Regions from separate parts of the Enterobacter oligotrophicus genome, predicted to be linked through region 1. Evidence: predicted binding sites of a transcription regulator. Region 1 holds the regulator's gene; each other region holds the start of a gene.
What was found. Region 1 encodes LexA, which represses DNA repair genes until DNA is damaged. Its sites were predicted from a motif close to TNCTGTATGTACATACAGNA; they were not measured.
Positions count from the first base shown of each region.

Region 1 (10,798 bases):
CGATGAATTCTTTAGCGGCAGCCATAGTGACAGATTCGATAAGTAAATCCTATTCCGTTCTAAGCAATGCTGCCGGAAAAGTTGCAGGTATGTGACGAACCCCTCAATACCTTAGTAACGGAAGCGGTTATTGCGCTGATAACTGGGGACTTTTGGCGTTTTTATCGCCCGTATCGCCCACACAGTGGCAATGGCCAGCAGCAGCCACGGCAACAGTTTGATCGTCAGAGCAAATAACCCACCGATAAACATCACTACCGTCGCCACAACGATCGCGGCCAAAATGCCGAGCAGCGAAACGCCCGTGACCATCAGCATGACAAAAAAGCCAATCACAAAAAGTAGTTCCAGCATGGTGCTCTCCCACGAGTTCCCGAATGATGCATCGATCATTACAAAAAGCATGCCAAAACTAAGCTCTTGTTATAAAAGAAAAACGCCCCGCAAGATTTTGCAGGGCGTGGTGAATTTGACGATCTTTTAGCGAAATTTAACGCTTATCGGCGACCAGGCGCAGCGCGTGCTCCAGCACCTCGATATCCGCGCCGGCTTTATGCGCATTCTCGCTCAGGTAGCGACGCCACTGACGCGCTCCAGGAATACCCTGGAACAGGCCGAGCATATGGCGAGTGATATGTCCAAGATACGTGCCGTTGCTCAGCTCGCGCTCAATGTAGGGATACATAGCACGCACTACCGCAACTGGATCGGTGTCTGCACCTTCAACGCCGTAAATTTCACGATCGACCGTCGCCAGAATGCCAGGGTTCTGGTACGCCTCGCGCCCGACCATCACGCCATCCATGTGTGCCAGATGGGTTTTGGCCTCGTCCAGCGACTTAATGCCGCCGTTAATCGACATTGTCAGGTGCGGGAAATCACGCTTCAGTTGATACACGCGCGGGTAATCCAGCGGCGGGATTTCACGGTTCTCTTTCGGGCTGAGGCCAGAAAGCCAGGCTTTACGCGCATGGATGATAAACATCTCGCACTCGCCCTTTCCGGCCACAGTGTTGATGAAATCGCACAGGAATTCGTAGCTGTCCTGGTCGTCAATACCGATACGGGTTTTGACCGTCACCGGAATGGAAACCACGTCACGCATGGCCTTGATACAGTCCGCCACCAGTTGGGCGTTCCCCATCAGACACGCGCCAAACATACCGTTTTGTACACGGTCGGAAGGACAGCCGACGTTCAGGTTGATCTCGTCGTAGCCGCGTTCTTCCGCCAGCTTCGCGCACTGCGCCAGCGCAGCCGGATCGCTGCCCCCCAGTTGCAGGGCAACCGGATGTTCTTCTTCGCTATAGGCCAGATAGTCGCCCTTACCGTGAATAATTGCACCCGTGGTCACCATTTCGGTGTACAGCAGCGTATGGCGGGAGAGCTGGCGCAGGAAGTAGCGGCAGTGTCTGTCCGTCCAGTCGAGCATCGGCGCAATGGAGAAACGGTGTGCGGGGAAAGTGGTCTGCAATTCTGACGACATGGCGAAGTTTTAAGCATCTGGTGGAAAAGGGGCGCTACTATAGCACAAAGAAAAGCCGGAGGCGCATCGCCTCCGGTGCATGTTAGAACGTCATACTCAGCTGCGCACCCGCGCCCCAGGTTTCATCCTCGCCGTACAGACCCATCAGGTCAACATGCACGGTGTTAAACGGCGCAAAACCGACACCGCCGGTAAAGACATTACTGTCGTTCCCTTTCATATCCGCACGGAAACCGGCACGGACGGCCAGCCAGCTCAGCGGTGTGACCTCGGCACCTACGCCTGCGTACTGCGAGGTATCTTCACTCTTAAAGCCTTTGGTTTCGGTCAGATCGCTATCTGCGGTGAGCGTCACCAGATCGTTATGCCAGGCGGCACCGGCCGTCACCAGCGGACGGATCTGGTACGTGTCTTTATAACTCACTACCTCACCCGTGCGACCGTTGCGGATGCGAACATCTTTGGTATCGATATCGCGAGACATCAGGTTTTGTCCGCTCACGCCTACCGTCCAGTTTTCACCGAAATCGGCAGCAATACCCGCATCAACGTTAAAGCCGGTGTCGTCCGTACGGTAGCGGCTGTCGTTCCACTTGTTACTGTCGTAATCGTAAATCGAGGTCGTGTAATTATAGACCCAGGTTTTTTGCAATTTTGGCGTGACGCCCACTGAAACCGGGATGCCACCGAGATCGAACTGACGGGCAACCGCAATACCGTAGTCGGAGACAATCGCCGCCCGGCCAGACGCCGTTGAGTTGAGGTTTTTGGTAATTTGATCGGTGCCGTTAACTGCGGCATCCAGCGCGACACCAGCCGCCACCGCATCGCTATTTTGAATGCCGCGCAGATAATCAATATCCTGCTGGTCGATAGAGGAGCTGACGCGTCCGTGGGCATAACCTTTTGCCATAAAAGCGACAGAAAGCACATCGTTAGGAATACTCACGGCAATGCCTGCACCTGCCGTGGCGCGTGCGGTTTTGCCTTTGAGATAATCCAGCTCATCAGCAAGATCTTTCGCCGCGCCCTGGAACTGGTTAATTGAACCTAACGGGTTAGTAATGATTTCAGCGGGCGTAAGGTTATCAATCACATCCTGATAGTGATTGATTTTATCGTTGATATTATCGATCTCGTCCTGAAGATTGTCTTTATCCGTGATCTGCGCGCCAACAGAAGGCAGAATTACCGTCACATCATCGTCAGGCTTCGCTTTAGCCAGCAAGGCCGGGTTGATTAACGCCCCGCTGCCATAGCTGCCTGCCGCCACGCCCGTCCCCCCCATCGCGTCACTGCGTGACTCTGTCCAGGTATTGGCTGCCCCCGCCTGATTTGCCATAAATAAGGAGACAGCGATGCTAACCACCGAAAATTTAAAATGTTTTTTCACAGTATGCTCGTCTTATAGTCTGTTATGAAATAACCCCTGTCTGTTATCACTCAAACAGGCGCGAACTATTGCTGTGAATAAGTACAAAAAGACCCGCTATTTCCTTAAGTTAAATTCCTTATATGGCCTGTTGTAATTTGTGACGGCCCTCAATATTTATAGAAGAGGAAATTATTTTCGCCCAGGTTTTCCATCGTGCGGGCCAAAAAACTGCGGGGGATGGTCAACCCAGCGATCCTCACGCGTCGCGGCATATACCGGGTTCAGCGGGTAGTAAATGCGGTTGTGCTTTTTATTAGCCTCCCCGACAACCAGTAAACGCACCTCTTCATCGGTGTTATTGATAAAGGTGTGGCACACACCCGTCCCGGCGGGGAAACCCACGCTGTCGCCGGGTTCCAGCTTCCATAAATAGCCGTTAATCCAGGCCTCGGGATACCCTTCCAGCACGTAGACAAACTCCTCTTCGTCACTTTCTGCATGAGGATAAGAGGTGCGTCGCCCCGGCGGAAGGCGTTCATGATGAATGCCAATGCGACCCAGGCCCAGCTTGCGGGCCAGCGGAGCACCAATGGAAAAAAGCTCATCACTGTCGGGATAGGTTGAATCATCCGCGCCTTCCACATCGCGCCAGTGCCGAATACAGTCAGGTCTTTTCATGGTCTTATTTCCCGAATTGCAATGCGACAGGTATAGCACAGCCTGGCGGATCTCGGTGTTTTTAGCAGAACATGATAAAGTAAGGGTTTGCCGCCCTATTACATCCGAGGTGCTAAATGGATAAGTCCACAAACGAGCTGTTAGCGCAAGCTGAAAAGCTGTGTGCGCAACGCAATGTGCGCCTGACCCCGCAGCGCCTTGAAGTGTTGCGTCTGATGAGCCTTCAGCAAGGGGCGATTAGCGCCTACGATTTGCTCGACCTTCTGCGCGAAAGCGAACCGCAGGCCAAGCCGCCGACCGTTTACCGCGCGCTGGACTTCCTGCTGGAGCAGGGTTTTGTGCATAAGGTGGAATCCACCAACAGCTATGTGCTGTGCCATCTGTTCGATCAGCCAACCCATACTTCGGCCATGTTCATCTGCGATCGCTGTGGCGTGGTGAAGGAAGAAGGTGCGGAGGGCGTTGAAGATATTATGCACTCACTGGCCGCCAGAATGGGCTTTGCCCTGCGTCATAACGTGATTGAAGCGCACGGGTTGTGCTCTGCATGCGTGGAAGTGGAATCCTGCAGTCATCAGGACGCATGTCAGCACGATCACTCTATTATCGTGAAGAAAAAACCGCGCTAACAGCAAAAGAAAAGGCGGCTTATGGCCGCCCTCAGGGAGTCGTTGCGGGTAGTTCGCCGGTTACCAGCGGTAGTCGTTACGGGTTTCCCAGTCTTTGACTTCGTTTTCCGCCTGATCTTTTTCGTAACCGTAGCGTTCCTGAATTTTCCCGACAAGCTGATCGCGCTTACCTTCGATAACGGTCATGTCGTCATCCGTCAGCTTACCCCACTGTTCTTTCGCTTTACCTTTGAATTGCTTCCAGTTGCCGCCGATTTCGTCTTTATTCATAATCGTGTCCTCGTGTTAAGCGTCTATGAGTATCGTCCGCTACGTTCTTTTCTGCTGGACGTGATTATTATTGTAGTTAAGGATTCGGCTGTTGTTTTTATATTCGGAATCTTTAACCGTTACGATATATCGTGGCGGGAGGGAAGCCAGGTGTTATTTTGCCAGTGGCGGTGCCAGATAACTGCCAGCGAAAGTCCCCGCAGTGAGAGAAAGACCGCGAGCGCCAGCCATAAACCATGGTTGCCCAGATACGGAACCGTGAGCAGCGTCAGCCCAAAACCTGCCGCGGCAACCGCCATGCTGTTGCGCATCTCTGTTCCCCGCGTCGCACCAATGAACATGCCATCCAGCAAATAACACCAGACACCGACAACCGGTAAGATCACCTGCCAGATGATGTAGTGGCCCGCCAGTTCTCGCAGCGTCGGTAACGTGGTGAGTAAGGCAACAATATGCCCGCCAAAGCAGGCATACAGCAGGGCAAATGCCAGTGCGACCATGCCCGCCTGACGGCAGGCCGCGCGCCAGACTTCGCGAAGTTGGCCGCTTTCACGAGCGCCATAGGCCTGCCCGGAGTGCGCCTCAACGGCATAGGCAAAACCATCCAGCGCGTAAGCGGTAAAGGTTAACAATGTCATCAGCACGGCATTCACCGCGACAATTTCTGGCCCAAGACGTGCTCCAAAAACGGTCAACGCACCAAAACAGAGTTGTAGCAGGAGCGAGCGAAGCATGATGTCGCGGTTGAGCGCCAGCAGCTTGCGAATGTTGCCACGCCACGCGGTTTTCAGCATGGCGAGGGAGATACCACGCATGGCCAGCACGCGCCAGACCATCCACAGCCCGATGAGCAAGGTGCCGTATTCGGCTATCGCCGTCGCCAGCGCGGCTCCCCGCACGTTCATATGCAGACCCATCACCAGCCACAGGTCGAGTACGATGTTCAGAAGGTTTCCCACCACCAGCAGGATGACCGGCGCGCGGGCATACTGAACCCCCAGCAACCAGCCGAGCAAAACCAGGTTCGCCAGTGAAGCGGGCGCGCTAAGCCAGCGAATTTCCAGGAAGCGCCGCGCCTGTTCAAGCACCGCCTCGCTGCCACCCACAATATGGAGCGCCAGATCAATCAGCGGGGTTCGCAACAAAACGATCAATGCGCCAGCGCCGAGCGCCAGAATGAGCGGCTGAACCAGTGCACGCGCCAGCCGTAACGGATCTTTCGCACCATACGCCTGTGCCGTCAGGCCCGTGGTACTCATACGCAAAAAGAGCAGGAGCATGAAGAGGAAGCTGGTCGCCGTCGCGCCAATCGCCACGCCGCCGAGGTATACCGGGGAGTCCAGATGCCCAATCACCGCCGTATCCACCAGCCCCAGCAGAGGAACGGTGATATTGGAAAAAATCATCGGCAGCGCAAGACGCCACAATGCTTTATCTGAAGCCGTCAGCAGTGACATGAAAAAATACCGGGACAGAAAAATGAATCAGGCTGCGGAGGTGCCGCAGCCTGTCAGGAAGAGATTACAGCCACTCACCGTTGCGGATAACGCCAACAGCAAGACCTTCAATGGAGAAACTCTGCTCGCGGAGATCCACCACAATCGGGGAAAACTCGTTGTTTTCCGGCAGCAACTGCACGGTATTACCCTGTTTTTTCAGGCGCTTAACCGTGACTTCGTCATCAATACGCGCAACCACAACCTGGCCGTTGCGCACATCCTGGGTTTTGTGAACCGCCAGCAGATCGCCATCAAGAATACCGATATCTTTCATCGACATCCCACTGACGCGCAGCAGGAAATCGGCGCTCGGCTTGAACATACCAGGATCAACCTGATAGTGGCCTTCGATATGCTGCTGTGCCAGCAAAGGTTCACCCGCAGCAACACGGCCCACCAGTGGGATGCCCGTCTCTTCTTCCACCAGCAGACGAATGCCGCGCGACGCGCCAGAGACAATCTCAATCACGCCTTTACGCGCCAGCGCTTTAAGGTGTTCTTCGGCAGCGTTTGGAGAACGGAAGCCCAGACGCTGCGCGATTTCCGCACGCGTGGGTGGCATACCCGTCTGGCCGATATGATCCCGAATGAGATCAAACACCTCTTGCTGCCTGGTCGTTAACGCTTTCATTCCGCCCCCTGGGTGTATATACAGTTATGCTGTGAGTATATACAGTCAAAGGCGATTTTGGAACCAAAAACTGCACAAAAAACCAGGGACTTAATTATTTCTCGAGGCTCATCGGAAATGTGACCAAAGCAGCGTGACCCAAGTAATAGCCGCCGTGATAATCGCCAGCAGCACAGCAGCAGATCCCATGTCTTTCGCGCGGCCAGAAAGCTCATGGAAATCAGAACCAATACGGTCAACAACAGCCTCAATAGCGCTATTGAGAATTTCCACTATCATCACCAGAAGCACAGAGCCAATGAGAAGAACGCGGGTTATAGCATCAACATCAAGGAAACAGGCGATAACAACCGCGACGATAGCGGCGACCCCTTCCTGGCGAAAAGCGGCTTCATTGACCCACGCGGCACGGAAACCTTTCCATGAATAGCCGGCAGCTTTGATGATTCGGGTTAACCCGGTGGTATTATTGGCCATTAAAAGAACCTTTTATTGGAAATAGCGTCAGTAACTATAGCGACAGCACGTTTTGCTGCCGCCTGAAGTATGACGGGTAACAACAGAAATTTTGCGCGCTTTCTGTTATCCTTGCGCCGCAATTGCATTATTAACCAGAGGCTTTACATCGTTTATGTCCGGCTGGCCACGAATTTACTACAAATTACTTAATTTACCATTAAGCGTCCTGGTAAAAAGTAAGTCTATCCCAGCAGAACCCGCGCTGGAATTAGGGCTCGATACATCACGCCCTATTATGTACGTTTTGCCTTATAACTCGAAGGCTGACTTGCTGACGCTTCGCGCCCAGTGTCTGGCGCATGATTTACCTGATCCGCTTGAACCGCTGGAAGTTGACGGTACTCTGCTGCCACGCTACGTGTTTATTCACGGCGGGCCGCGCGTGTTTACCTATTACACGCCGAAAGAAGAGTCCATCAAGCTGTTCCACGACTACCTCGATCTGCACCGCAGCAATCCCGATCTGGATGTGCAGATGGTGCCGGTCTCCGTGATGTTCGGTCGCCGTCCGGGTCGCGAAAAAGGCGAAGAGAATCCACCGCTGCGCATGCTTAACGGCATCCAGAAGTTTTTCGCTGTCTCCTGGCTGGGGCGCGACAGCTTCGTGCGTTTCTCCCCTTCCGTCTCGCTGCGCCGCATGGCGGACGAGCACGGCACCGACAAGATCATCGCGCAGAAACTGGCGCGCGTGGCGCGTATGCACTTTGCCCGCCAGCGTCTGGCTGCTGTAGGCCCACGCCTCCCGGCACGTCAGGATCTGTTCAATAAGCTGCTGGCCTCCAAAGCGATTGCCCGCGCGGTAGAAGACGAAGCGCGCAGCAAGAAAATTTCGCACGAGAAAGCACAGCAGAATGCCATCGCGCTGATGGAAGAGATCGCCGCGAACTTCTCCTACGAGATGATTCGTCTCTCCGATCGTATCCTGGGCTTTACGTGGAACCGCCTCTATCAGGGCATTAACGTCCACAACGCCGAGCGCGTGCGTCAGCTGGCGCACGACGGCCACGAGATTGTCTATGTACCTTGCCACCGCAGTCACATGGACTATCTGCTGCTCTCCTACGTGTTGTATCACCAGGGGCTGGTGCCGCCGCACATCGCTGCCGGTATCAACCTGAATTTCTGGCCGGCAGGCCCGATCTTCCGTCGGCTGGGTGCATTCTTTATTCGTCGTACCTTTAAGGGCAACAAGCTCTACTCCACCGTTTTCCGTGAATATCTCGGCGAGCTGTTTAGCCGCGGTTATTCCGTTGAATATTTCGTGGAGGGCGGCCGCTCCCGTACCGGTCGTCTGCTCGATCCGAAGACCGGCACGCTGTCGATGACCATCCAGGCGATGCTGCGCGGTGGAACCCGTCCGATCACGCTGGTGCCCATTTACATCGGCTATGAGCACGTGATGGAAGTAGGTACCTACGCCAAAGAGCTGCGCGGTGCGACCAAAGAAAAAGAGAGCCTGCCGCAAATGCTGCGCGGCCTGAGCAAGCTGCGCAACCTCGGCGAGGGCTACGTGAACTTTGGCGAGCCAATGCCGCTGATGACGTACCTGAACAATCATGTCCCGGAGTGGCGCGAGTCTATCGATCCTATCGAAGCAGTACGCCCGGCCTGGCTGACGCCAACGGTTAATGGCATTGCTGCTGAGCTGATGGTGCGTATTAACAACGCAGGTGCGGCAAACGCCATGAACCTGTGCTGTACCGCGCTGCTGGCCTCACGCCAGCGTTCACTGACGCGTGAGCAACTGACCGAGCAGCTTGATTGCTACCTGGACATCATGCGTAACGTGCCGTATTCCATCGACTCTACCGTGCCGTCTGCGACTGCCAGCGAGCTTATCGATCACGCGCTGCAGATGAACAAGTTTGAGGTCGAGAAAGATACGATTGGTGACATCATCATTCTGCCGCGCGAGCAGGCGGTGCTGATGACCTACTATCGCAACAACATTACGCATATGTTGATGCTGCCATCTTTAATGGCGGCCATCATTACCCAGCATCGTCGTATTTCGCGTCAGGAGCTGCTGCGCCACATTGAGGCCATCTATCCGATGCTGAAAGCGGAGTTGTTCCTGCGCTGGAGTAAAGATGAGCTGGCGGTAGAGCTTAATAAAATGATGGAAGAGATGCGCCGTCAGGGGCTTATCACCATCAACAACGATGAGCTGAACATCAATCCATCGCGCTCTCGTACCCTGCAACTGCTGGCGGCCGGTGCGCGCGAAACGCTGCAGCGTTATGCGATCACCTTCTGGTTGCTGAGCGCGAACCCGTCCATCAACCGCGGAACGCTGGAAAAAGAGAGCCGGACGCTGGCACAGCGCCTGTCCGTTCTGCACGGCATTAACGCACCGGAATTCTTCGATAAAGCGGTATTCAGTTCTCTGGTGCTGACGCTGCGTGATGAAGGGTTTATCAGTGATACGGGCGATGCCGAGCCGGAAGAGACGCTGAAGGTTTACCAGATGCTGGCAGACCTGATTACGTCGGATGTGCGTTTAACGATCGAGAGTGCGACGCAGGGCGAGTGACGTTAAAAGCCGGGTGGCGCTAACGCTAACCCGGCCTACATGTTCTGCTAAATCGTAGGCCGGGTAAGGCGAAGCTGCCACCCGGCTTTTTTATGAGAAGTAACTCATCGCCAGCCCCAGAAACAGCACCAGCCCGACGTAGTTATTATTCAGAAACGCTTTAAAGCACGCTTCACGTTCGCGCTTCGCGATCAGCTTTTGCTGGTACGCAAACAGCAGCCCCGCCACCAGCACCGACCAGTAAAACGCCCAGTTCAGCCCGTTCAGACGACCAATCACCACCATCAGCACCAGCACCGCCACCTGCAGGATACCGATGATCAGTTTGTCATGACGGCCAAACAGAATGGCGGTCGATTTGATGCCAATTTTCAGGTCATCGTCACGATCGACCATCGCATACTGTGTATCGTAAGCGACAGCCCAGAGAATATTCGCCAGGAACATTAGCCAGCAACTGAGCGGTACAGATTCGCTAACGGCAGCAAACGCCATCGGAATCGACCAGCCGAACGCCGCACCCAGCACCACCTGCGGAAGATGGGTATAGCGCTTCATAAACGGGTAGACCCAGGCGAGCGCCAGCGCAGCAACGGAGAGCAGGATGGTCATGGTGTTGAGCGTTAACACCAGCAGGAACGAAAGCAGCACCAGCACCACAAACAGCGTCCGGGCCTCTTTCTCAGTGACCTGCCCACTCGGCAGAGGACGGCTGGCGGTACGTTTGACGTGCCCGTCAAATTTCCGATCCGCATAGTCGTTCACCACGCAGCCCGCTGCACGCATCAGCCAGACGCCCGCCACAAATACCGCCAGTATCCACAGCGGCGGCAGGCCAGGCGTTGCAACCCACAGCGCCCATAAGGTCGGCCACAGCAGCAGCAATGCGCCAATGGGTTTATCAGTACGCATTAAGCGGTGATAGGCCAGCAGCTTATTCTGCGTCAGACTCCACTCCATTTTCTCTTCCTCTTAGTACAACGGCGACGCCGGTAAAAAAAGCTCCGTCAGTATTAACGGCTTGCCACTCAGGCGAAGACGGGAACGACGCCCCCACAGATCGGCATCGCGACCAATTTCAATAAAATCTCGGGTGAGTTCAGACGAGGTGAACAGATACCGCCCCAGCGGTGTTTTCCCGAGGCGTTGCAGCGCCAGCTCCGGCCCGGAAAGGGTGG
Region 1 is NZ_AP019007.1:2,778,563-2,789,360, reverse strand. Features, by position in the region: gene pspG (envelope stress response protein PspG) at 112-354, opposite strand; gene dusA (tRNA dihydrouridine(20/20a) synthase DusA) at 491-1,486, opposite strand; gene EoCCA6_RS13330 (conjugal transfer protein TraF) at 1,569-2,828, opposite strand; gene EoCCA6_RS13325 (cupin domain-containing protein) at 3,051-3,539, opposite strand; gene zur (zinc uptake transcriptional repressor Zur) at 3,656-4,168, shown strand; gene EoCCA6_RS13315 (CsbD family protein) at 4,229-4,438, opposite strand; gene dinF (MATE family efflux transporter DinF) at 4,558-5,895, opposite strand; gene lexA (transcriptional repressor LexA) at 5,960-6,568, opposite strand; gene EoCCA6_RS13295 (diacylglycerol kinase) at 6,677-7,045, opposite strand; gene plsB (glycerol-3-phosphate 1-O-acyltransferase PlsB) at 7,200-9,620, shown strand; gene ubiA (4-hydroxybenzoate octaprenyltransferase) at 9,711-10,580, opposite strand; gene ubiC (chorismate lyase) at 10,593-10,798, opposite strand, start outside.

Region 2 (10,798 bases), 2.0 Mb from region 1:
GACGCAGTTGTCGCTCCGCCTGCCCTATCTGCCCTTTCCCGAGACGTTTGCCGGTGATGATGGTGGATGCAGATCCAAGCGCGTTACCTGGCAGGTTAATCAAAGAGGCGATGGAGAAGGCAATAAAATTACCGGCGATAACGTCGGTTCCCATACCGGCAACAAACATTTGCGTCAGCAGCTTCCCTCCATTAAACAGCACCGATTCAATACTTGCCGGAATACCAATCCCCATCACTTCCCAGATAATGGCAAAATTGAGTGGACGGAAATAACTTTTCAATGTGAGGCGCAGGGATGGTGTGATGCCGGTCATCAGTACGCCTACGATTGCCGCCGCACCGATGTAGCGCGAAATGGTCAGCCCAAGCCCGGCTCCCACAAAACCCAGGCCGTCCCAGGAAAAAACACCATAGATCAAAACGCTGCTGATAATAATATTCAGGATGTTCATCCCGCCGTTGATCAGCAGCGGGATTTTGGTATTTCCTGCACCACGCAGTGCCCCGCTGCCAATTAAAGCGATAGCGGCTGCCGGATAGCTAATGACCGTCATTTCCAGATAGGTTAGCGCGAGATCTTTAACGTCATTTGTCGCTTCGCCCGCGACGATGTCGATAATTTCTTTGCCGTAGTAATGAATCACAGCCGCCAGCACGATCGAAAAAAGGGTCATGATCATCAGCGACTGCCGGGCTGCTTCGCGTGCGCGTTTCGGGTCGAGCTTGCCCAGACTGAATGCGACGACAACGGTCGTCCCGAGATCGATAGCGGCAAAGAAAGACATCACCACCATATTAAAGCTGTCCGCCAGGCCGACACCTGCCATCGCCTCCTTCCCGAGCCAGCTCACCAGAAACGTGCTCAGTACACCCATCAACAGGACGCAGGTGTTCTCCAGGAAAATAGGTACAGCAAGGGGGGTGATTTCACGCCAGAACAAAACACGATAGCTTTTACGTTTTGCATACCAGGGAGTGCGCATAATCGCCTGGCGTAGGGGGGCTGTGACGTTCAAAATGGACCTTAGCGAGAAAGTTGAAACTCCATTTCAAATGATGGGGTAGAAATGCCCATCCTGCAAAGTATTTTCCATAAAATATGTTTGGTTTTACAACAAACTGTCGACAGAAACAGCAAACAGCCGCGATTCCCAAAGATCGGGTTTGACAAAACTTTTTTCGCCGCTAAGATAAGCCTCCACAACGATTCCTCTGTAGTTCAGTCGGTAGAACGGCGGACTGTTAATCCGTATGTCACTGGTTCGAGTCCAGTCAGAGGAGCCAAATTTGAAAAGCCTGCTTTTAAAGCAGGCTTTTTGCTTTTCTGCCACCTGCAGATATAAAAAAGGCTCCCTGTCATCAGGGAGCCTTTTTCACAATGCTACGCGATTATTCGCCTTTTACTTCAGCGTTTTTGATTTCGCCCATCACTTTCAGCTTTTTGGAGATGTCGCGACGCTCTTTGGACAGCTCAGCATTCTTGATGATGTAGTCGTCAACACGGTCTTCGTAATCGCTTTTCATGCTGGCGATGATGCCCTGGATAGCCTCAACGCTCATGCCTGGCTTGATGTAGTCGCTCAGGTTGTCCAGCAGCAGAACACGTTTTTGGTTGTCACGGATCTTCTTCTCAACGTCCTGGATTTCACGCTGCAGTTTGTTTTTGCGGCGGAACAGGCGGACGAATTCCAGAACATCCTGGAACGAAGGCTTGGTAGTTTCCATTTTTACACCCCTGATAATGTGAGATTCGGATTCGTTAAAGCAACCGTTGTAACAGTAACCTTACTGACAGCGGCCGCGAATGACAATGAGTATATCGTTTAAAGCTATCATAACCCCAATTGCTGCTGAATCGAAGCAGCAGGCGTCACATATGGCAATAGCTGCTTTTTATTTGCGCAGCGCCCGGCAGATCAGATGCGACAACAGCTCTAGCTGTCGCGCCAGCTCCATGCTCAACCAGACATAACCATGAATCGGCGTTTCTGCCACGTTATCGCCCTGCCGCTCGTTAATCAGTTGTTTCAGCTCGGCGACGATTTCATTCAGACGTTCACTGTTCGCCAGGATTGGCTGTGGGTTGCCTTCATACAGCGCGTGGGCAATGGTTAGCAGCGTTTGCTGCGTCATCTGCTGCGTCTCTTTCAGCGTATGCGCGTTAAGCATTAAGAGATGGCTGGAACGGGATGCCCAGTGAGCATTGATTTGCAACTCCAGCATACAAACCAGATTACGGCTCACAGTCTGAATCGCTTCGAAAATGGCTTTCTGGATGTGGGTCTCTTTGCTGGCCGGCGTGATTAGACCGCGCATCTTAACCACATCACTGAGGATTTTTTGCAGATGTTTTTCCAGCCGCGGCCGTTCGACCAGGTTTGGCGAAAACCCCGCCTGGTAGACCCGATTAAACGCTGTGACATAGTTTGCCATCTGAATACGCCAGTGCAGGAACGCGCGCTGGGGCCAGATGCCGGTAAACAGCATTGCCAGCAGCGAGCCGAGGATAACATCCCCGCTTCGCCATAGCGCGGTCGTCATGTCTCCTGCCGGAGCACCAACAACAACAGAAAGCGTGATACCAATCAGTAAGGCCTGATACGGTTTTTTGCCCAACGCCAACCAGCCGCAGAGGAACATCGCCGCTGCGCACCACAACAGCATGACCGGGAATGAGATCAGTTCGAGTTTCAGGGCGATAAGCCCCAGCACTGAACCGAGGACAGTGCCGCCTATACGCTCAAAAGCACGCGGGACAACATTTCCCCAAAATGAGATGGGCCCCATGATGACCACCAGCGTGATCAGCGGCCATGTTCCTTCAGGGACATCCAGCAAACGGACCAGAACAAAAGTCAGAATAAACGCCAGCGCGATACGGCATCCATGTACCACGCGGTAATGTTTATACAACCGGATTTCAAAAGGCGTTAATGATTTGTCGGGACGCACACCCGCTCTCCAGCTACACGGCAAACCACAATTGTACTGTGTTTTCAGCCGGGTGGATCACACCCGGTTGAAAAACCCTGTTATTTCCAGGCCTAACCCGCTTTGTGCTCAACCGGCACAAACATTTCGATATCCCAGTAGCCATCCGCATTACCGTCGTTCAGGTAGCGTTCAAAACAGGGCTTTGGCGCGATTTGATAGTGTGTGTCTTCAAGAAGGGAATTAAAAAACTGATACCAGGGTGTGGCAAAGTCGTGGTTTTCGACACGCGCCGTTGCCACGGCATAATCCCCCGCAGCGATTTCAGTGAGCATCACCCCTTCACTGTTTTCAGGGATGACAAAATCATCAGGCACCGTGACGGCTGTATCACAGCGTAATTTTTCTGCCGGAACCTCATCGGGATTATCGTAATAAACCGCAACCCACTCCAGAGGTTGAATATGACGACCATCAACCCACATGACCAGCTGTTCGAAGCCTTGTTTGACCGTGTTTTCCCACGGTCCGACAAGGTGAAAACCCGCGATCTTACGTTTCTGTTGCTGTCTGATGCTGTAGTCCATGCTGCCTCCGTTTATTACTGTGTATTTATACACTATAAAGCAGATTTTCGCTGTTCAGCAAACAAGGAATGTTTATTATGCGAGCAGACTCGCAACCCTGCCAGTCTGCTCGTCGCGGCTCATCTGCAGCGTCAGAGTTTATGATGCAGGTAATCACCCATCCGTGAGAAAAATCCACCTTTATCAACGCTTTCCAGCGTCACCAGCGGCCAGTGCGCAACGACTTTGTCGCGGTCAAATAGCTGGATCTCCCCGACGCGCTGATGCGCGGCAATCGGTGCGTCCAGCTCTTTTTTATCCAGGACGTATTTTGCTTTGATATTGGGCACTTCCGCCTTCGGTAAGGCCAGCCAGAAATCCTGATCGGTGCCTAATTTCACCTGCTCTTTATCGCCGTACCAGATGCGCTCGGTGCCCACTTTTTTGCCATTATGCAGAATTTGCACGGTATCGAAATTCTGTTGCCCCCAGTGCAGTAGTTTGCGAGCCTGCTCTTCCCGGCCTTTCGGGCTATCCGCGCCCATAACCACGGCAATCAAACGACGCTGGCCGTCTACCGCTGAGGCGATAAGGTTAAAACCGGCACCTGAGGTATGGCCTGTTTTTAACCCGTCAACGTTCATGGTTTTATCCCATAGCAGGCCGTTGCGGTTTTGCTGGGTGATGCCGTTCCATGTAAGGCTTTTTTCGCTGTACATATGGTAGAACTCAGGCTCACCGTGAATGATCGCGCGTGAAAGTACCGCCAGGTCATAGGCAGAACTGTGTTGCCCCGGTGCATCCAGGCCATGCACGGTTTCAAAATGAGTGTCGCGCAGGTGCAGTTTTTGCACATAGTCGTTCATCATGTTCACGAATTGTGGCTGCCCTCCGGCCACATGGTCAGCCAGCGCCACGCAGGCGTCGTTGCCGGAATCAACAATCAGGCCACGGCTCAGGTCACGCACGGAGACGCGATCGCCCTCTTTCAGGAACATCAACGATGAACCGTCAAATACCGGATTACCTTTTGCCCATGCATCGCGGCCTACGGTAACAATGTCATCAGGACTAATGCGATAGCTATCAATAGCGCGATCGACGACGTAGCCAGTCATCAGCTTGGTCAGGCTTGCCGGGTTGCGCTGTTGATGTTCGTTGCCCGCCGTTAAGATTTGACCCGTGGTGTAATCCATCAGTACCCAGGAGCCAGCCTGGATGGCCGGAGGCTGCGGTGAAAAATCCAGCGGTTCGGCAGCCAGCGCAGATGAAATACTCGAAGCGAGTAAAGAAACAGCAATAAACAGACGGCGTTTCAACGGTATATCCTCAGGTCATTAAAAATCGTTGACCTTTTTACGGGAGTTCTGATGTCCTTACCTGCCTTAATTGCAAAAAAATGTGACAGGAGGCATGTTTTCCCCTGAAGTCAGCTCGCAAATTTCATTGATAAAGGCGCTTTTTATTCGGTCTGTGCATCACGATCGTTTACCATAGCAATGTCATTTTTTAACAGGATGGTATTACTGGTGTCTGACTCTGCCGCGCGCCCCACTTTTTTATTCCACGATTACGAAACCTTTGGCACCCATCCGGCGTTGGATCGCCCTGCGCAGTTTGCCGCCATTCGCACTGACGATGATTTCAATATTATTGGCGAGCCAGAAGTCTTTTACTGCAAGCCCGCCGATGACTACCTGCCACAGCCAGGCGCGGTGTTGGTCACGGGTATTACGCCTCAGGAAGCGCGTGACAAAGGCGTAAACGAGGCCGAGTTCGCCCGCCGTATCCACGACCTGTTTACCGTGCCTGATACCTGCGTGGTGGGCTACAACAACATCCGCTTTGATGATGAAGTGACGCGCAATATCTTCTACCGCAACTTCTACGATCCCTATGCCTGGAGCTGGCAGAACCGCAATTCGCGCTGGGATTTACTCGACATCATGCGCGCGTGCTATGCCCTGCGCCCGGAGGGGATCACCTGGCCGGAAAATGACGAAGGGTTAACGAGTTTCCGGCTGGAACACCTGACACGCGCTAATGGCATTGAGCACAGTAATGCCCACGACGCAATGGCCGACGTCTACGCCACCATCGCAATGGCGAAACTGGTGAAACGCGCGCAACCGCGTCTGTTCGACTATCTGCTGAGCCACCGCAGCAAACATAAACTCATCACCCTGATTGATGTCCCGCAAATGAAACCGCTGGTGCATATTTCCGGCATGTTCGGCGCATGGCGGGGAAATACAAGCTGGGTCGCTCCTCTGGCCTGGCATCCTGACAACCGGAATGCCGTCATCATGGTGGATTTGGCCGGTGATATCTCACCGCTGCTGGAACTTGACAGCGATACCCTGCGTGAGCGGCTCTATACGCCGAAAAATGAACTGGGTGACCTGCCTGCAGTACCGGTAAAACTGGTTCATATCAATAAATGCCCGGTGCTGGCGCAAGCCAATACGCTGCGTCCGGAGGATGCCGACAGACTGGGCATAAACCGCCAGCATTGCCTGGATAACCTCAAAATCCTGCGTGACAACCCTCAGGTGCGTGAAAAAGTCGTGGCGATCTTTGCTGAAGCGGAGCCGTTTGTACCGTCTGAAAATGTCGATGCGCAGCTCTATAACGGCTTCTTTAGCGATGCTGACCGTGCCGCCATGAAGATTGTTTTGCAAACCGACCCGCGCAATTTACCGGCGCTGGATATTACCTTTGCTGACAAGCGCATCGAGAAACTGATGTTTAATTATCGTGCGCGAAACTATCCCGGCACGCTGGATGAAGTGGAGCAGGAACGTTGGCTGCAGCATCGCCGTAACGTCTTTACGCCGGAATTCCTGCACGCTTATGCCCAAGAGCTGGAGATGCTTTATAGCCAGTATGAAGGGGATGCAGAGAAGCAGGCACTGCTGAAAGCGCTGTTCCAGTACGCGCAAGAGATTGTTTGAATGATGGGTACAAAAAAGCCGGAGGCGATGTCTCCGGCTTTTTTTTGCCCGGTGGCGCTGCGCTTTTACGCGTGCCTGCGGGTTTGTAGGCCGGGTAAGGCGTAGCCGCCGCCCGACATAATATTACGCAACGTCTTCGTACTGAGGCACTGGGTTGCGGAAACTTTTGGTAACGCAGGCCAGGTAAATCAGACCGATAGCGCCCCAAATCAGCCCCAGAACCATAGAGCTTTCTTCCAGGTTAATCCACAGCGCACCAACGGTAAGCGCACCACACACCGGCAGAACCAGGTAGTTAAAGTGGTCTTTCAGCGTTTTGTTGCGCTTCTCACGGATCCAGAACTGAGAGATCACGGAGAGGTTAACGAAGGTGAACGCCACCAGCGCACCAAAGTTAATCAGCGCGGTTGCGGTTACCAGGTCGAATTTAATCGCCAGCAGTGCAATTGCGCCAACCAGCAGTACGTTCCATGCCGGAGTACGCCATTTCGGATGAACGTAACCGAAGAAACGGGTCGGGAACACACCGTCGCGGCCCATCACGTACATCAGGCGAGAAACGCCGGCATGCGCCGCCATACCAGAGGCCAGAACGGTTACGCTTGAGAAGATCAGCACGCCCCACTGGAAGGTTTTACCTGCCACGTACAGCATGATTTCAGGCTGTGACGCGTCCGGATCTTTGAAGCGGGAGATGTCCGGGAAATACAGCTGCAGGAAATAAGACGCACCGATGAAGATCAGGCCGCCAATCAACGCCGTCAGGAAAATCGCTTTCGGGATCACGCGCTCCGCGTCTTTGGTCTCTTCAGACAGAGAAGAGATACCGTCGAAGCCCAGGAACGAGAAGCACAGAATGGTTGCCCCGGTGATCATCGGCACCACGTGTGCACCCTCAGACCAGAACGGACGGGTGCTGGTCAGCGTGCCAGCGCCTTCACCGTGGGATACGCCATAAATGATCAGACCCACGATAACCGCAACGATACCCATCTGCAGAATAACAATCAGGGTGTTGAAGTTAGCCACGGTCTTGATGCTGCGCAGGTTAGAGATGGTCATAAAGGCCACCAGCGCCACAACGAAGATCCACGACGGCACGGAAGGCACCAGCGCTTCGAAGTAAATTTTTGCCAGCAGAATGTTGATCATCGGCATGAACAGGTAGTCCAGCAGAGATGACCAGCCCACCATAAAGCCAACCGCCGGGCTAATGGATTTCTGAGCATAGGTGTAGGCAGAGCCTGCAGACGGGAAACGGCGAACCAGTTTACCGTAGCTCAGCGCCGTAAAGAGAATGGCGACCAGCGCAAAGGCATATGCCGTCGCAACGTGACCGTCAGTAAGGCCTGATACGATACCGAATGTATCGAACAGCGTCATTGGTTGCATATAGGCCAGGCCCATCATAACAACCGGAATCAACGTAAGCGTTTTACGTAATTCCACGCGAGAGGTGTTTGGAGTTGCGTTATGCGACATAGTTATTCTCCTTTACGGTGATAACCGCCACGTAAGCGAAAAATTGCCCCATTTCTTTATTCCTCAGCGACAACAACTGTCGGATTTTAGTAAATATCTATCCGGTACGAAGCCCGGCCTCTTGGTTTTTAGTTTCGTTTCGTACATGCAAAAAAAAATAACCGACGCCTTTTATATCGTCGATTATTCATTTGTTTGCAGCGGCGGCATTTTGCCCCACTTTGGATACAAAAGGCAATAGATTGAGAAACTCATCAATAAATTATTTTCACTAACCGTTTGATTTACCAATATCAGCCTGTGTGTAAACGGCAGCGATAGCACTATTTGCTAAAATCTCATCCCGCCACCAGGCGCTGGCGAGGCCAGCGGTTTGTTCATTCCAGCCCACCCATACCGATTCATTACTGCTTTGCGCCATAACCTGTTTCTCAACCAGCGCTCCGCTTTCAATAAACCGTTGCGCTAAATAACGGGGAAGATAACCGCAGCCCAGCCCGCTTATTTGCAGCTCCAGCTTAGTTTTGAAATCGAAAACGGTGATAGCTTCCTGTTCATCCAGCAGTTGCGAGGAGATGGCGCATTCCGGGCGAGAACTGTCACCCACGACGATAGCGCGAAATCCCTTAATAACCCGGCGATTAAGCGGTTCCGGCTCGTTTGCTAAAGGATGATGTGGGGCGACAGCAAAGATCTGCTCAAGCACGCCCAAACGGGCAAAACCAAATTCACTCAATGGGGGCGGCTCCCGCAATGCCCCCACGATAATATCTGCCCGTCCCTGCGTTAAGGCATCCCATGAACCACCCAGCACACCATTAATAAAAATCAGCCGCGTCACGCTATGGCGCTGATAGAAAGCCTCAATAAGCGGGGTCAACAGCGAGAAGGGAAACGTATCATCGACGCCAATTACCAGCTCATTTTCCCAGCCCTGATGGAGTTTCACGGCCTGCTTTTCAAGCTCGCGAACGGTGTGAAGAACGTCGCGCCCTTTTTCCAGCAACATCTGCCCGGTACGGGTAAAACGTGCGCGATGCCCGGAGCGATCGAGGATTTGGATATTAAGATCGCTTTCCAGTTTATGAACGGTATAACTCAGCGCCGAGGGCGTTTTATAGAGCTTCGCCGACGCCGCAGCAAAGCTCCCCTCTTTTTCCAGCGCATCAAGAATAACAAGAACATCCAGCAGCGGTTTCATGTTCGCCCCCTTACGGTGCGCAATCGTCCTCCGCTATGACACTATTCCATGGGCATGACCAGCGGATCGGGATACTGATACTCAAATCCCAGTTCATGGCAAATACGATTACCATCAATGATTTTGCCTTTGCTTTCACCCTGCGCGTCACCAAATACCGGCGGAGCCAGCCCAAGCTGGCGCGCCATCAGAGGGTAAAAGGTACTACGCGCCGGATGAGAAGGCGCACATATATTATAGATGTGCCCTCCTTTCGGAGCCTGTAATAGCAGCTCAATTGCGCCGATAACGTCTTCAAGATGCACAAGATTGACGCCATGTTGTCCGTCCGGAGCCGATTTACCGGCAAAGAAACGGCCGGGATGACGCCCCGGCCCTACCAGCCCTGCCAGACGCAAAATATCTACCTGGGTTCCCGGCAGATTATGCAGCCAGTCCTCCAGCTCTTTCAGCACCCGGCCGCTTGCGGTGATCGGGTGCCGTTCACTATTTTCCTTCACCGTTCCCTCAACATCACCATAGACCGATGTTGAGCTGGTAAAAATAATGCGCGGAATATGGTGCGCCAGCGCGCTATCGACAATCTCCTGCACGGCCTGCAGATAGAACGACTCACCCGGCCCGCTGCGCCGCGCCGGTAAGGTGATGATCAGCGCGTCAACGTTCATTAATTCGTCCAGCTCGTCGGCATCGCAGACAAGCTCTGGCTCAAGACGCAACTGAATACCGTCAATACCGCACATCCGCGCGGCTTCCACCCCGTCCGCCGTGGTTTTACTCCCGGTCACCTGCCAGCCTTTCGCGGCTAATGACATCGCCAGCGGCATTCCTAACCACCCTAAACCGACAATCGCGACCTTTTTCATGCGAATTCTCCAGGCTTACACACGTTTTTATTAAGGCTACGCCAGCACTGGCGAACACTCAATTCATAGAATCAATATGAAATGAATTAATGATTAAAAAAAGCCCTTGCTTTCTGCGGTGCAAGTGGTTTAGGTTAAAAGACATCAAATGAATAAGCATTCATCGAGAATTTATATGACACGCGTTCAATTTAAACACCATCATCACCATCATCCTGACTAGTCTTTCAGGCGATGTGTGCTGGAAGACGTTTGGATCTTCCAGTGGTGCATGAACGCATGAGAAAGCCCCCGGAAGATCATCTTCCGGGGGCTTTTTTTTGGACCGCATTCAGACAGGTTAAAACAGGTTAACGAGGAATAAAGAATGTTAGATAACTCACGTTTACGCATAGCTATTCAGAAATCAGGCCGTTTAAGTGACGATTCACGCGAACTGCTGGCCCGCTGCGGGATTAAAATCAACCTGCATACCCAGCGCCTGATTGCCCTTGCTGAAAATATGCCCATCGACATTCTGCGCGTACGTGATGACGACATTCCGGGCCTGGTGATGGACGGCGTGGTGGATCTGGGGATCATCGGCGAAAACGTACTGGAGGAAGAGCTTCTGACCCGCCGCGCCCAGGGCGAAGATCCTCGCTATTTTACCCTGCGTCGTCTGGACTTTGGCGGTTGCCGCTTGTCGCTGGCAACGCCGGCTGATGAAGCCTGGGACGGCCCGGCAGCGCTGAACGGCAAGCGCATTGCCACCTCTTACCCGCACCTGTTGAAGCGCTACCTGGATCAAAAAGGC
Region 2 is NZ_AP019007.1:763,714-774,511, forward strand. Features, by position in the region: gene emmdR (multidrug efflux MATE transporter EmmdR) at 1-985, opposite strand, end outside; tRNA gene EoCCA6_RS03685 (tRNA-Asn) at 1,211-1,286, shown strand; gene EoCCA6_RS03690 (DUF496 family protein) at 1,392-1,727, opposite strand; gene EoCCA6_RS03695 (FUSC family protein) at 1,896-2,954, opposite strand; gene sbmC (DNA gyrase inhibitor SbmC) at 3,047-3,520, opposite strand; gene dacD (serine-type D-Ala-D-Ala carboxypeptidase DacD) at 3,652-4,818, opposite strand; gene sbcB (exodeoxyribonuclease I) at 5,017-6,453, shown strand; gene EoCCA6_RS03715 (APC family permease) at 6,577-7,935, opposite strand; gene yoeI (membrane protein YoeI) at 7,925-7,987, opposite strand; gene EoCCA6_RS03725 (LysR substrate-binding domain-containing protein) at 8,207-9,136, opposite strand; gene EoCCA6_RS03730 (SDR family oxidoreductase) at 9,178-10,002, opposite strand; gene hisL (his operon leader peptide) at 10,178-10,225, shown strand; His leader region at 10,201-10,324, shown strand; gene hisG (ATP phosphoribosyltransferase) at 10,370-10,798, shown strand, end outside.
Region 2: the regulator LexA is predicted to act here: its motif matches at 3,536-3,555, upstream of sbmC (DNA gyrase inhibitor SbmC).

Region 3 (10,798 bases), 540 kb from region 1:
CACTTCCAGTGGGCGTAGACGACGTCCGTCAGGGAGCAGACGCGGCACCCAGCGAGCCAGACGATAAATCAGCTTCATGTCAGCTTTAATGATCGGCAGGATATCCGGGCGAATAACCTTAATCACCACATCTTTGCCGTTTTCCTTCAGCCGCGCCGTATGCACCTGAGCAATAGACGCAGACGCCAGGGGTTGGATGTCGAAATCGTCAAACCAGGTTTCAACAGGAATATTTCCCATTGCCTCTTCGATCTGTTTCTTCGCTCTTTCGCCGTCAAACGGCGCGACGCGATCCTGTAGCAAGGCCAGTTGATCGGCAATTTGCGGCGGGAAGAGATCCCGGCGGGTAGAGAGCATCTGCCCAAACTTGATCCATACCGGGCCAAGCTCTTGTAACGCCAGACGCAGGCGTTCCCCCAGCGGCTGACCTTTATGGCGATTGGGCATCCAGAACAACATCCGCCGCCAGATTCGAAGTGGCAGCGTGATACGCATTTTGGGGATAAGCTCGTCGAGCCCGTAACTCAAAAAGGTGTGGACGATAAAGTAGAGGCGCCGAATTTCACCAGGCGTCATTTGCCCTCCAGTTTTTCCAGCCGTTTGGTTAACGCATCAACCGCACGTTCAACCGCTGCGGTCTCTTCCGCAAACCATGCCACTTCCAGTGGTCCGGGTGCCATACGCCACTCTTCGGTGAGCACTTCTGCCGCATAGCGCTGCTGTCGCTGCAGGCTTTTGCGCAGGAAAGCCGTACCACCATGAATGGCTTTGCTCATCCCTTCTGCAGCAATATCGCCTATATACGGTGCCAGCAGTTCTGCCGGGTCGAACTCGGCTAAATCGCTCAGTGCAACGAAATTCTGCACGACCTGGATGTCGCCCTCAACTTCAAGCTCGCCGCTGCGGATCAGCGCCGTCAGTCGCTGACGATCTCGTAGTTTGGGCAGCACGCTCAAATGCGTAATAACCGAGCAGTCAGCCTCGCCTTCCCACTCACCCAGAACGTCAAGCTGGCGTTCGCTGAAAACCAGCACAAGCGGCGTCGAGAACTCTTTTAAAACAATACGCAAAACCTTTCCGTTTAACCGCTGACGTGCGGTTTTCAGCGCCGGTGCGCGATACAAAAAGGCGTTCAGTGCATTCTCAATGCCTGCGGTGACTAAGGGTTTAAAGGGCACAGGAGACCTCCACTCAGAACTTATAACCGCGATGAAGCGCAACGACACCTGCCGTCATATTGAAGTATTCAACATTCTCAAATTCCGCATCCTGCATCATGGCTTTCAGGGTGTCCTGATCCGGGTGCATACGAATGGATTCGGCCAGGTAGCGATAGCTCTCGGCGTCGTTTGCCACCAGCTCACCAATACGCGGAAGAACGTGGAACGAATAGGCGTCGTAGGCTTTGCTCAGCGGATCGATAATCGGCTTAGAGAATTCGAGCACCAGCAGGCGTCCACCCGGCTTGAGCACGCGGTACATGGAGCGCAGCGCTTTGTCTTTATCGGTCACATTACGCAGCCCGAACGAGATAGTGATGCAGTCAAAGGTGTTATCCGGGAACGGCAGCGCTTCCGCGTTTGCCTGCACATATTCCACATTACCCACCACGCCGATGTTACGCAGTTTCTCGCGTCCCATTTTCAGCATGGAATCGTTGATATCTGCCAGCACCACGCGGCCGGTTTCACCCACCAGACGGGAGAATTTCGCCGTCAGGTCGCCGGTGCCACCTGCCAGATCCAGCACCGTTTGTCCGCGACGCACGCCGCTACAGTCAATGGTGAAGCGCTTCCACAAGCGATGAATGCCGAACGACATCAAGTCATTCATCACATCGTACTTCGCCGCCACGGAATGAAATACGTGGGCCACCATGTCAGCCTTCTGCGCTTTGGCGACAGTCTGAAAGCCAAAGTGCGTCGTGTCTTGTGAATCGTCAACCATCTCAGAGCCTGCTAATCAGTCAAATGTTCGTGAAGTGTAACAGATTGGGCGCGTTTGCCCTACGTTTCAACCACCGCGAAAGAAACGCGTCGGCTGCTCTTCTGGCGATAAATCCGCCGCTAAATCGTTGTCTTTGTTGTCTGTCTTTTGCTCACCCTCTCCTGCGCGAAGGCGAAACTCCTCGTCCTGAGCCGTTGCCTGTTCGACCAATTCCGGATTAATCTCGCGTTTCACTTCCACGCCCAGGCTACGAAATGCCTCGGCTTGCGCCAGCAGGTTGCCGCGCCCGGAGGAGAGTTTTTTCATCGCCTGACGATAGTTATCCTGCGCGCGATCCAGGCTTTGCCCAACCGAGGACATATCGTCCACGAAGAGACGCATTTTGTCGTACAACTTGCTGGCCCGGTCAGCAATCTGCTGTGCGTTACGGCTCTGGTGCTCATAGCGCCACAGGTTGGCAATGGTACGTAACGCCACCAGCAGCGTGGTAGGGCTGACCAGCATAATGTTATTTTTTAACGCTTCGGTGATCAGTTCGGGCTGTCTGTCGAGCGCCAACAGGAATGCAGGCTCTACCGGGATAAACATCAGGACATAGTCGAGCGAGCGGAGACCTGGAAGCTGTTGATAATCCTTCCGGCCCAGCAGACGAATGTGATTACGCACGGAGGCAATATGCTCCTGCAACGCCGACTCACGGGTGTAATCGTCTTCGGCATTAAAATAGCGCTCGTAGGCCACCAGCGTCATTTTGGCATCAATCACCACGTCTTTACCCTGCGGCAGACGCACAATCACATCCGGCTGCATCCGCGAACGGGCATCGTTTTCGATGCTGACCTGCGTTTCATATTCGTACCCTTCACGCAGACCAGAGGCTTCCAGCACGCGCGTCAGGACGACTTCACCCCAGTTTCCCTGGGTTTTGTTGTCTCCTTTCAGTGCACGGGTCAGGTTGACCGCCTCCTGTGCCATCTGCGCGTTCAACTGCTGGAGATTGCGAATTTCATGTGCCAGGGTGTGGCGCTCACGCGCCTCCTGACCAAAGCTGTCCTGCACCTGACGACGAAAACCGTCCAGCTGTTCGCGCAGCGGTGTCAGCAGGCTGTTAAGACTCTGACGGTTTTGCTCGTCGACGCGGCGGTTGCTGTGCTCAAAAATGCGATTGGCGAGGTTCTCAAACTGCTCGCTGAGGCGCTGCTCGCTGTTGATCATCTGGCGGATTTTGTCTTCCGCATGCAACTGGGTGGATTCGAGACGGGTGGTCACTTCGCGCAGATCGGCCTCCAGCGAGGTGTTGATGTCACGCAGGTTGCGCAGTTCATTGTTAAGCAGTTCGCACTCATCACGCCAGTGATCGCTCAGAGCAAGCTGCTGTTTTGCCGCACTTAACCCGGCAACTATCTCCTCGCGCTCTGCCAGTTGATCGGCCTTCTGCTGCGCATGCTGATAACCTGAAATCAGCCACCCTATCGCCACGCCCACCAGCGCAATCACCGCATAAATCAGGATTGAGAGATCCACAATGCCCCCTGCATCAACGTATTACCGCACAAAATAGAATTGTGCTGTATAAACGTCCAGTTTGAAAGGGTTTTCCTGCGAGGCGCTACGCAAAAAATAAAGGCCGAACGCGCCGGCCTTTTATCTTGAAAGGGAGGACTAGATAAGACGGCGAGCCGCTTCCACCACGATTTTCACCGCATGACTTTCGGTCTGCTTCATGGTTTCAGCGTTCGGGATCTCCTGCTGGGTACGGTTGACGATAACGCCCGCCACCATACCGGCACGCAGACCCTGGCTTGCGCACATGGTCAGCAGGGTTGCAGATTCCATTTCGTAGTTCATTACGCCCATGGACTGCCACTCTTCCATAGAGCCTTTGAAGCGGCTCACCACGCGGCCAGAGAAGGTATCGTAGCGCTCCTGGCCAGGGTAGAAGGTATCAGAGGATGCAGTGACGCCCACGTGGGTGGTTGCGCCCACAGATTTCGCGGCTTCAACCAGCGCAGTGGTACATTCGAAATCCGCCACTGCCGGGAATTCCATTGGTGCAAAGTGCAGGCTGGCACCGTCCAGACGCACGGACGCGGTCGTCACCAGCACGTCGCCCACATTAATGTGCGGCTGAATCGCACCGGTAGTACCGATTCGCAGGAAAGTACGAATGCCCAATTGTGCCAGTTCTTCCACGGCGATAGAGGTAGACGGGCCGCCGATACCGGTAGAGCACACGATCACCGCTTTGCCATCCAGCTCTGCACGCCAGGTGGTGAATTCACGATGGGCAGCCAGCTTGACCGGCTTATCCATCAGCGCGGCGATCTTTTCCACACGCTCCGGATCGCCAGGGACGATAGCCAGCGTAGCCCCTTGTAAATCGTTTTTAGTGAGGCCGAGATGAAAAACATCAGACTTGGACATAGGTGACTCCTCTGTGGGTCGGTTAGTCAGAAGAAGTAAAACGGTACTTTACAGAAGCAAAGGGCTTAATTTCGTGATGAAACTCACCATGAATGAAAATGATTGCAGTTAATTTCCACAAAATAGTGATTTACATCACATTAACAAGTTATATCGTGGGATGCTGCACAAAAGATAGACTGTATAAGGCACTGTGGGTTGTTAACCTGGTGACTATATTTACCTTTGCGCTAACTCATTGGTACGGAGAATGCCATGACTGAAAAAACCGGTTTTGCACCTGCTGCGGCTCCGCATGCTTCCACCATCGTCTCAACGCCTGAAGAAGCCATTACTGCAGGTGAGACGTCTATTCCCTCGCAGGGGGAGAATATGCCTGCTTACCACGCGCGGCCAAAATCGGCAGGCGGTCCGCTGCCGATCGTGATTGTGGTTCAGGAGATTTTTGGCGTTCACGAACATATTCGCGACCTCTGCCGTCGTCTGGCGCTGGAAGGTTACCTGGCCGTTGCGCCTGAGCTTTATTTCCGTCAGGGCGATCCGAACGATTACAGCGATATCCCGACGCTGTTCAGCAACCTGGTCAGCAAAGTGCCGGACGCACAGGTGCTGGCCGACCTGGACCACGTTGCCAGCTGGGCGGCACGCAACGGCGGCGACCCGCACCGTCTTATGGTCACGGGCTTCTGCTGGGGTGGACGCATAAGCTGGCTGTATGCTGCGCACAATCCGCAGCTCAAAGCCGCCGTCGCCTGGTACGGCAAGCTGGTGGGGGAAAAGACGTTGAACTCACCGAAGCAACCTGTTGATATCGCGACGGATTTGAATGCTCCGGTGCTGGGACTTTATGGCGGCCAGGACACTGGCATCCCGCTTGATACGGTCGAGACGATGCGCCAGGCGCTGCGCGCGGCAAACGCGAAGGCGGAGATCGTGGTGTACCCGGATGCCGGACACGCGTTTAATGCCGACTATCGTCCGAGCTACCACGCAGAATCTGCCAAAGATGGCTGGCAGCGGATGCTGGCGTGGTTCAGCCAGTACGGTGGCAAGAAAGCGTAAAAATAAAAGCCCGGTGGCGGCTACGCCTTACCGGGCCTGCATTTCATCAAGCCTGACGCAGATTCTGCGCCGCCTTCACCATATTCGCCAGCGCCGCGCGCGTCTCCGGCCAGCCACGGGTTTTCAGGCCACAGTCCGGGTTCACCCACAGGCGTTCCGCCGGAATGCGCTGGGCGGCTTTTTTCAGCAGCGCCTCAATCCATTCGACGCTCGGGACATTCGGGGAGTGAATGTCATACACGCCCGGCCCGATTTCGTTCGGGTAGTCGAACTCTTCGAACGACTCCAGTAGCTCCATGTCCGAACGTGAGGTTTCGATGGTGATCACATCCGCATCCAGCGCGGCAATGGAATCCATGATGTCGTTAAATTCGCAGTAGCACATGTGGGTGTGGATCTGCGTGTCGTCCTTTGCGACCGCCGCGTTGATACGGAACGCTTCCACGCCCCACTTCAGGTACGCATCCCAGTCGCTGCGGCGCAGCGGAAGCCCTTCGCGCAGTGCCGGTTCGTCAATCTGGATGATGCCAATGCCTGCTGCTTCCAGATCCGCCACTTCATCACGCAGCGCCAGCGCAATCTGTTTGGCGATGGTTTCACGGGTCACGTCTTCACGCGGGAACGACCAGCAGAGAATCGTCACCGGGCCGGTCAGCATGCCTTTTACCGGCTTGTCGGTCAGAGACTGGGCATACTTCGCCCACTCCACGGTGATCGCTTCCGGGCGGCTGACGTCGCCAATCACTACCGGCGGTTTTACGCAGCGGGAGCCGTAGCTCTGCACCCAACCGTTCTGGGTAAAGACGAAGCCGTCCAGATGTTCGCCAAAGTATTCCACCATGTCGTTACGCTCGGCTTCACCGTGCACCAGCACGTCCAGACCTAAGCGCTCCTGCTCGATAATCGCCTGCTTGATATGTTCGGCAATGCCGGTGCGGTAGTTGGCTGCATCCAGATTGCCTTTTTTGAAGTCCAGACGCAGGCCGCGGATCTCGGTCGTTTGCGGGAAGGAGCCGATGGTGGTGGTCGGCCACGCTGGCAGGTTGAAGCGGGCGCGCTGGGCTTCAGCGCGTACCTCATAGGGGCTTTGACGCTGGCTGTCCTGGGCGGTGATGGCCGCCAGACGTTTTTCGACCGCAGGATTGTGTACGCGAGCCGAGTGACGACGCGCCTGGATCGGTGCGCTCCATCCGGTAATCGCCGCCGTGTCGCCGCTGTTCAGCGCGTCGCGCAGCAGCGCCAGCTCTTCACATTTTTGCAGAGCGAAGGCGAACCAGCTTTTCACTTCCGCATCCAGACGGGTTTCAACGCTCAGATCGATCGGGCTGTGCAGCAAGGAGCAGGACGAGGCCACCCAGAGTTCACGTTTGCCGACGATGTCTTTAATCTGCGCGTATTTCTCTGTCAGATCGGCGCGCCAGACGTTACGGCCGTTGACCAGCCCCGCTGAGAGCAGCCACTCCTCCGGCAGTCGCTTATGCAGTTCAGCGACATTGTCTTTGCCGTGAACCAGATCAACGTGCAGCCCCTGAACCGGCAGCGTGGTGATGGTGCTGAGGTTCGGTGTTACGCCTTCGAAATAGGTGGTCAGCAGCAGCTTCACCTGACCGGTGAGCGCGTCATACGCCGGTTTGAAGGCATCAAGCCACGCCTGCGGCAGCTCCAGTACCAGCGCAGGCTCATCGATTTGCACCCACTGAATGCCACGTTTGCCCAGCTCGATCAGCACCTGTTTGTAGACCGGCAGAATATCGTTCAGCAGGCTGAGACGGTCAAACTGCTCGCCTTTCACTTTACCCAGCCACAGATAGGTTACTGGCCCGAGCAGCACGGGTTTCACCTGGTGGCCCAGCGCCAGCGCTTCGTCCACTTCATCCAGCAGCTGGGTCCAGGTCAGTTTGAACTCCTGACCTTTCACGAACTCCGGCACCATATAGTGATAGTTGGTGTTAAACCACTTGGTCATTTCCGCTGCTGCCGCTGGCTCACCCGTTGGCGCACGGCCACGGCCAATGCGGAACAGGGTATCGATATCCACCGATCCATCTTTGTTCTGATGACGAGCCGGCACGTTGCCAAGCAGCAGGCTGGTGGTCAGAACATGGTCGTACCAGGCGAAATCGCCCACTGGCAGCAGGTCAATGCCCGCCTGTTTTTGCTGATCCCAGTGACGGGCGCGCAGCTCGCGTCCCACCGCCAGCAGTTCTTCACGGGTGGCGTTACCCGCCCAGTAGCTTTCTTGCGCTTTTTTCAGCTCACGACGCAAGCCAACGCGAGGGAAACCGAGGGTGTGATTGCGAATTGTCATGGTATGCCCCTTGAGAAATTTGTTATTTAGACGTCCAGATGTTTACACATCTATAATTGGCAGGTACTGTATATTCCTCAAGCGCAAAATGTTCATGGCGAAGTGAAGGACTTTCATGATCGAGATAAAACACCTGAAAACGCTCCAGGCGTTGCGGAACTGCGGTTCGCTCGCAGCGGCTGCGGCCACGCTGCACCAGACCCAGTCTGCCCTTTCTCACCAGTTCAGCGATCTGGAACAACGCCTCGGCTTTCGTCTTTTTGTCCGTAAAAGTCAGCCTCTGCGGTTTACGCCTCAGGGTGAGATCCTGCTGCAGCTGGCGAACCAGGTGTTGCCGCAGATTGCCAGCGCCCTGCAGTCCTGCAACGAGCCGCAGCAAACTAAACTGCGTATCGCTATTGAGTGCCACAGCTGTATCCAGTGGTTAACTCCCGCGCTTGAAAACTTCCGCCAGAGATGGCCGCAGGTGGAAATGGACTTTAAATCCGGCGTGACGTTCGACCCACAGCCGTCGCTCCAGCAGGGCGAGCTGGATCTGGTGATGACGTCTGACATTCTGCCGCGCAGCGGTCTGCACTACTCGCCGATGTTTGATTTTGAAGTGCGCCTGGTGCTGGCTCCGGATCATCCGCTGGCCGCTAAAACGCGCATTACGCCGGAAGATCTGGCGACAGAAACGCTGCTGATTTACCCGGTACAACGCAGTCGCCTGGATATCTGGCGTCATTTCCTGCAGCCCGCAGGCATCAGCCCACAGCTGAAAAGCGTGGATAACACCCTGCTGTTGATTCAGATGGTTGCCGCCAGAATGGGCATCGCGGCGCTGCCGCACTGGGTGGTGGAGAGTTTTGAACGCCAGGGCCTGGTGGTCACCAAAACCCTGGGAGAAGGACTGTGGAGCCGGCTGTACGCCGCCGTGCGCGATGGCGAGCAGCGTCAGCCGATCACAGAAGCGTTTATTCGCTCAGCGCGGAACCACGCCTGCGATCACCTTCCGTTTGTGCGGAGCGCGGAGCGACCCAACGGCGATGCACCCACAGCGAAGCCAGGATCACCGCTCCCCCAATAAGGAAGCTCGGCCAGTGCGGCTGTTCCTGCCAGATGGCGAGGTTCACCAGTAGCCCGGCAGGCACATGTACGTTATTCATGATCCCCAGCGTACCGGCGTCTACCTGGGTAGCGCCGTAGTTCCACATGAAGTACCCCAGCCCGGAAGCCACCACGCCCAGCCAGACCAGAATGCCCCACTGCACGGAAGTGGTCGGCAGTTTTTGCGGGTTGCCAAGCATAAACCACGCCACCACCGCGACGATCGCCGCGCCCATGTAGAACCAGGCAAACGCGTTATGCTGCGGCATCGGGCGGGTCTCCATCAGACGTTTGTAGCCCACCATCCCGATAGCGAAGCTAATATTGGCGAGCTGGACGAACATCAGCCCGGTCCAGAAGTGATCGCTCACTTTGTCGTAGCGAATAATCGCCGCACCAATCACCGCCAGCGCAGCGCTCAGCAGATACCCCCAGCGCAAACGACGCTTGCTGAGCACATCGTAAATCAGCGTGATATAGAGCGGCGTGAGCACGGTAAAGAGCAGGAATTCCGAGACGGAGAGGTAGACGTAAGCCCGGAAGCTGAACAGATACATGATGCCGAGCTGCATCGCACCCACCAGCATGTACAGCAGAATCGTTTGCAGCGATTGTCCGCGGGTACGCAGGAACGGCAGGAATACCAGCGCCGCCAGCCCTACGCGCATCAGCACCGAGAAGTAGCTGTCGACCGAACCGGCAAGGTATTCGCCAATCAGGCTAAAGGAGAAGGCCCACAGGATAGTGGTGATAATGAGTAGCGCCACAATGCTTGTCTCTCAGGAAGAAGGACAGGCATTGTAGCGAACTCTTTAGTTGACAACTGAACAATAAACAAGCAAATGAAGATTATTCAAGGAACAGTTTGCGCAGATATTTAGGTACCGCGTTGTCAGCATTAGTGCCGATCACTTCCAGCTCCGGGTGCAAATCTTTCAGACGCTGATGCGCATTCGCCATGATGCAGCCTTTGCCCGCCATGGAGAGCATCTCGGCGTCGTTCATGCCGTCGCCAAAGGCGATGCAGTCTTTCAGCTCGAAGCCCAGACGCTTCGCCACCGCTTCCAGCGCGTGGCCTTTGGAAACGCCGCCCGCCATCACTTCCAGACAGGTCAGCGTGGAGAAACTCACGTTAACACGGTCGCCCCAGCGAGCGTTGATCGCTTGTTCCAGCGGCAGAAGTTCTTCGTGGCTTTCGCAGGTAAAGAACACTTTACTGATCCCTTCCGGCTCCAGCAGGCCCGGTTCGTACAGGGAATAGTTAAATACGGCTTCTTTGAAGAAACGCATTTCGTCCGGACGGTGGCGGTTCATAAACCAGTCGTCGTCGCGGTAAACGTTGGTGACGATATCCGGATTGTTATGCACCACACCGAACAGGTCGGCGGCGATGTCGCGATCCAGGTTGTGGGTAAAGATCAGGTTGCCATCCGTGTCGTGTACACGCGCACCGTTGGAGGTGATCATGTACGATTTGATCTCCAGATTATCGCGGATCTGCCCCACGTCCACGTGGTGGCGGCCGGTGGCAAACACAAAGTTTACGCCACGGGCTGTCAGAAGTTTTAAGGTTTCTTTCGCGTAAGGCGACAGGGTGTGGTCGGGGGAAAGCAGCGTGCCATCTAAGTCAGATGCAACAACCTGGTACATAGGGATTTCAACCTCTGGTGGTAAAACAATAATCAGTTATGCCTGTCGAAAAATTCAACAATGGCGTTGAGCGCGACTGAGCGCATAGCGTCCTTTTCGAAAAGGATCTCATGGTACGCGCCGTTTATGACCAGCGGTTTACCCCCTTCACAAGGGTGTCCGGCAGCGGCGCGGAGTTCACAAAAGCGGTCATGCATGCGGTTATCGACCACACGTTCATCTTCTGCCTGAATCAGGAGCGTCGGCGTGTCGTCATCACCAACACCTGCCAGCACATGCTCGCCAGCAAGAATGCCCTCCCGCACCCAGTGCCAGGTG
Region 3 is NZ_AP019007.1:2,242,072-2,252,869, forward strand. Features, by position in the region: gene ubiB (ubiquinone biosynthesis regulatory protein kinase UbiB) at 1-576, opposite strand, end outside; gene ubiJ (ubiquinone biosynthesis protein UbiJ) at 573-1,178, opposite strand; gene ubiE (bifunctional demethylmenaquinone methyltransferase/2-methoxy-6-polyprenyl-1,4-benzoquinol methylase UbiE) at 1,192-1,947, opposite strand; gene rmuC (DNA recombination protein RmuC) at 2,014-3,471, opposite strand; gene udp (uridine phosphorylase) at 3,610-4,371, opposite strand; gene EoCCA6_RS10825 (dienelactone hydrolase family protein) at 4,627-5,433, shown strand; gene metE (5-methyltetrahydropteroyltriglutamate--homocysteine S-methyltransferase) at 5,480-7,741, opposite strand; gene metR (HTH-type transcriptional regulator MetR) at 7,857-8,810, shown strand; gene EoCCA6_RS10840 (carboxylate/amino acid/amine transporter) at 8,698-9,597, opposite strand; gene yigL (sugar/pyridoxal phosphate phosphatase YigL) at 9,680-10,480, opposite strand; gene pldB (lysophospholipase L2) at 10,513-10,798, opposite strand, start outside.
Region 3: the regulator LexA is predicted to act here: its motif matches at 3,514-3,533, upstream of rmuC (DNA recombination protein RmuC).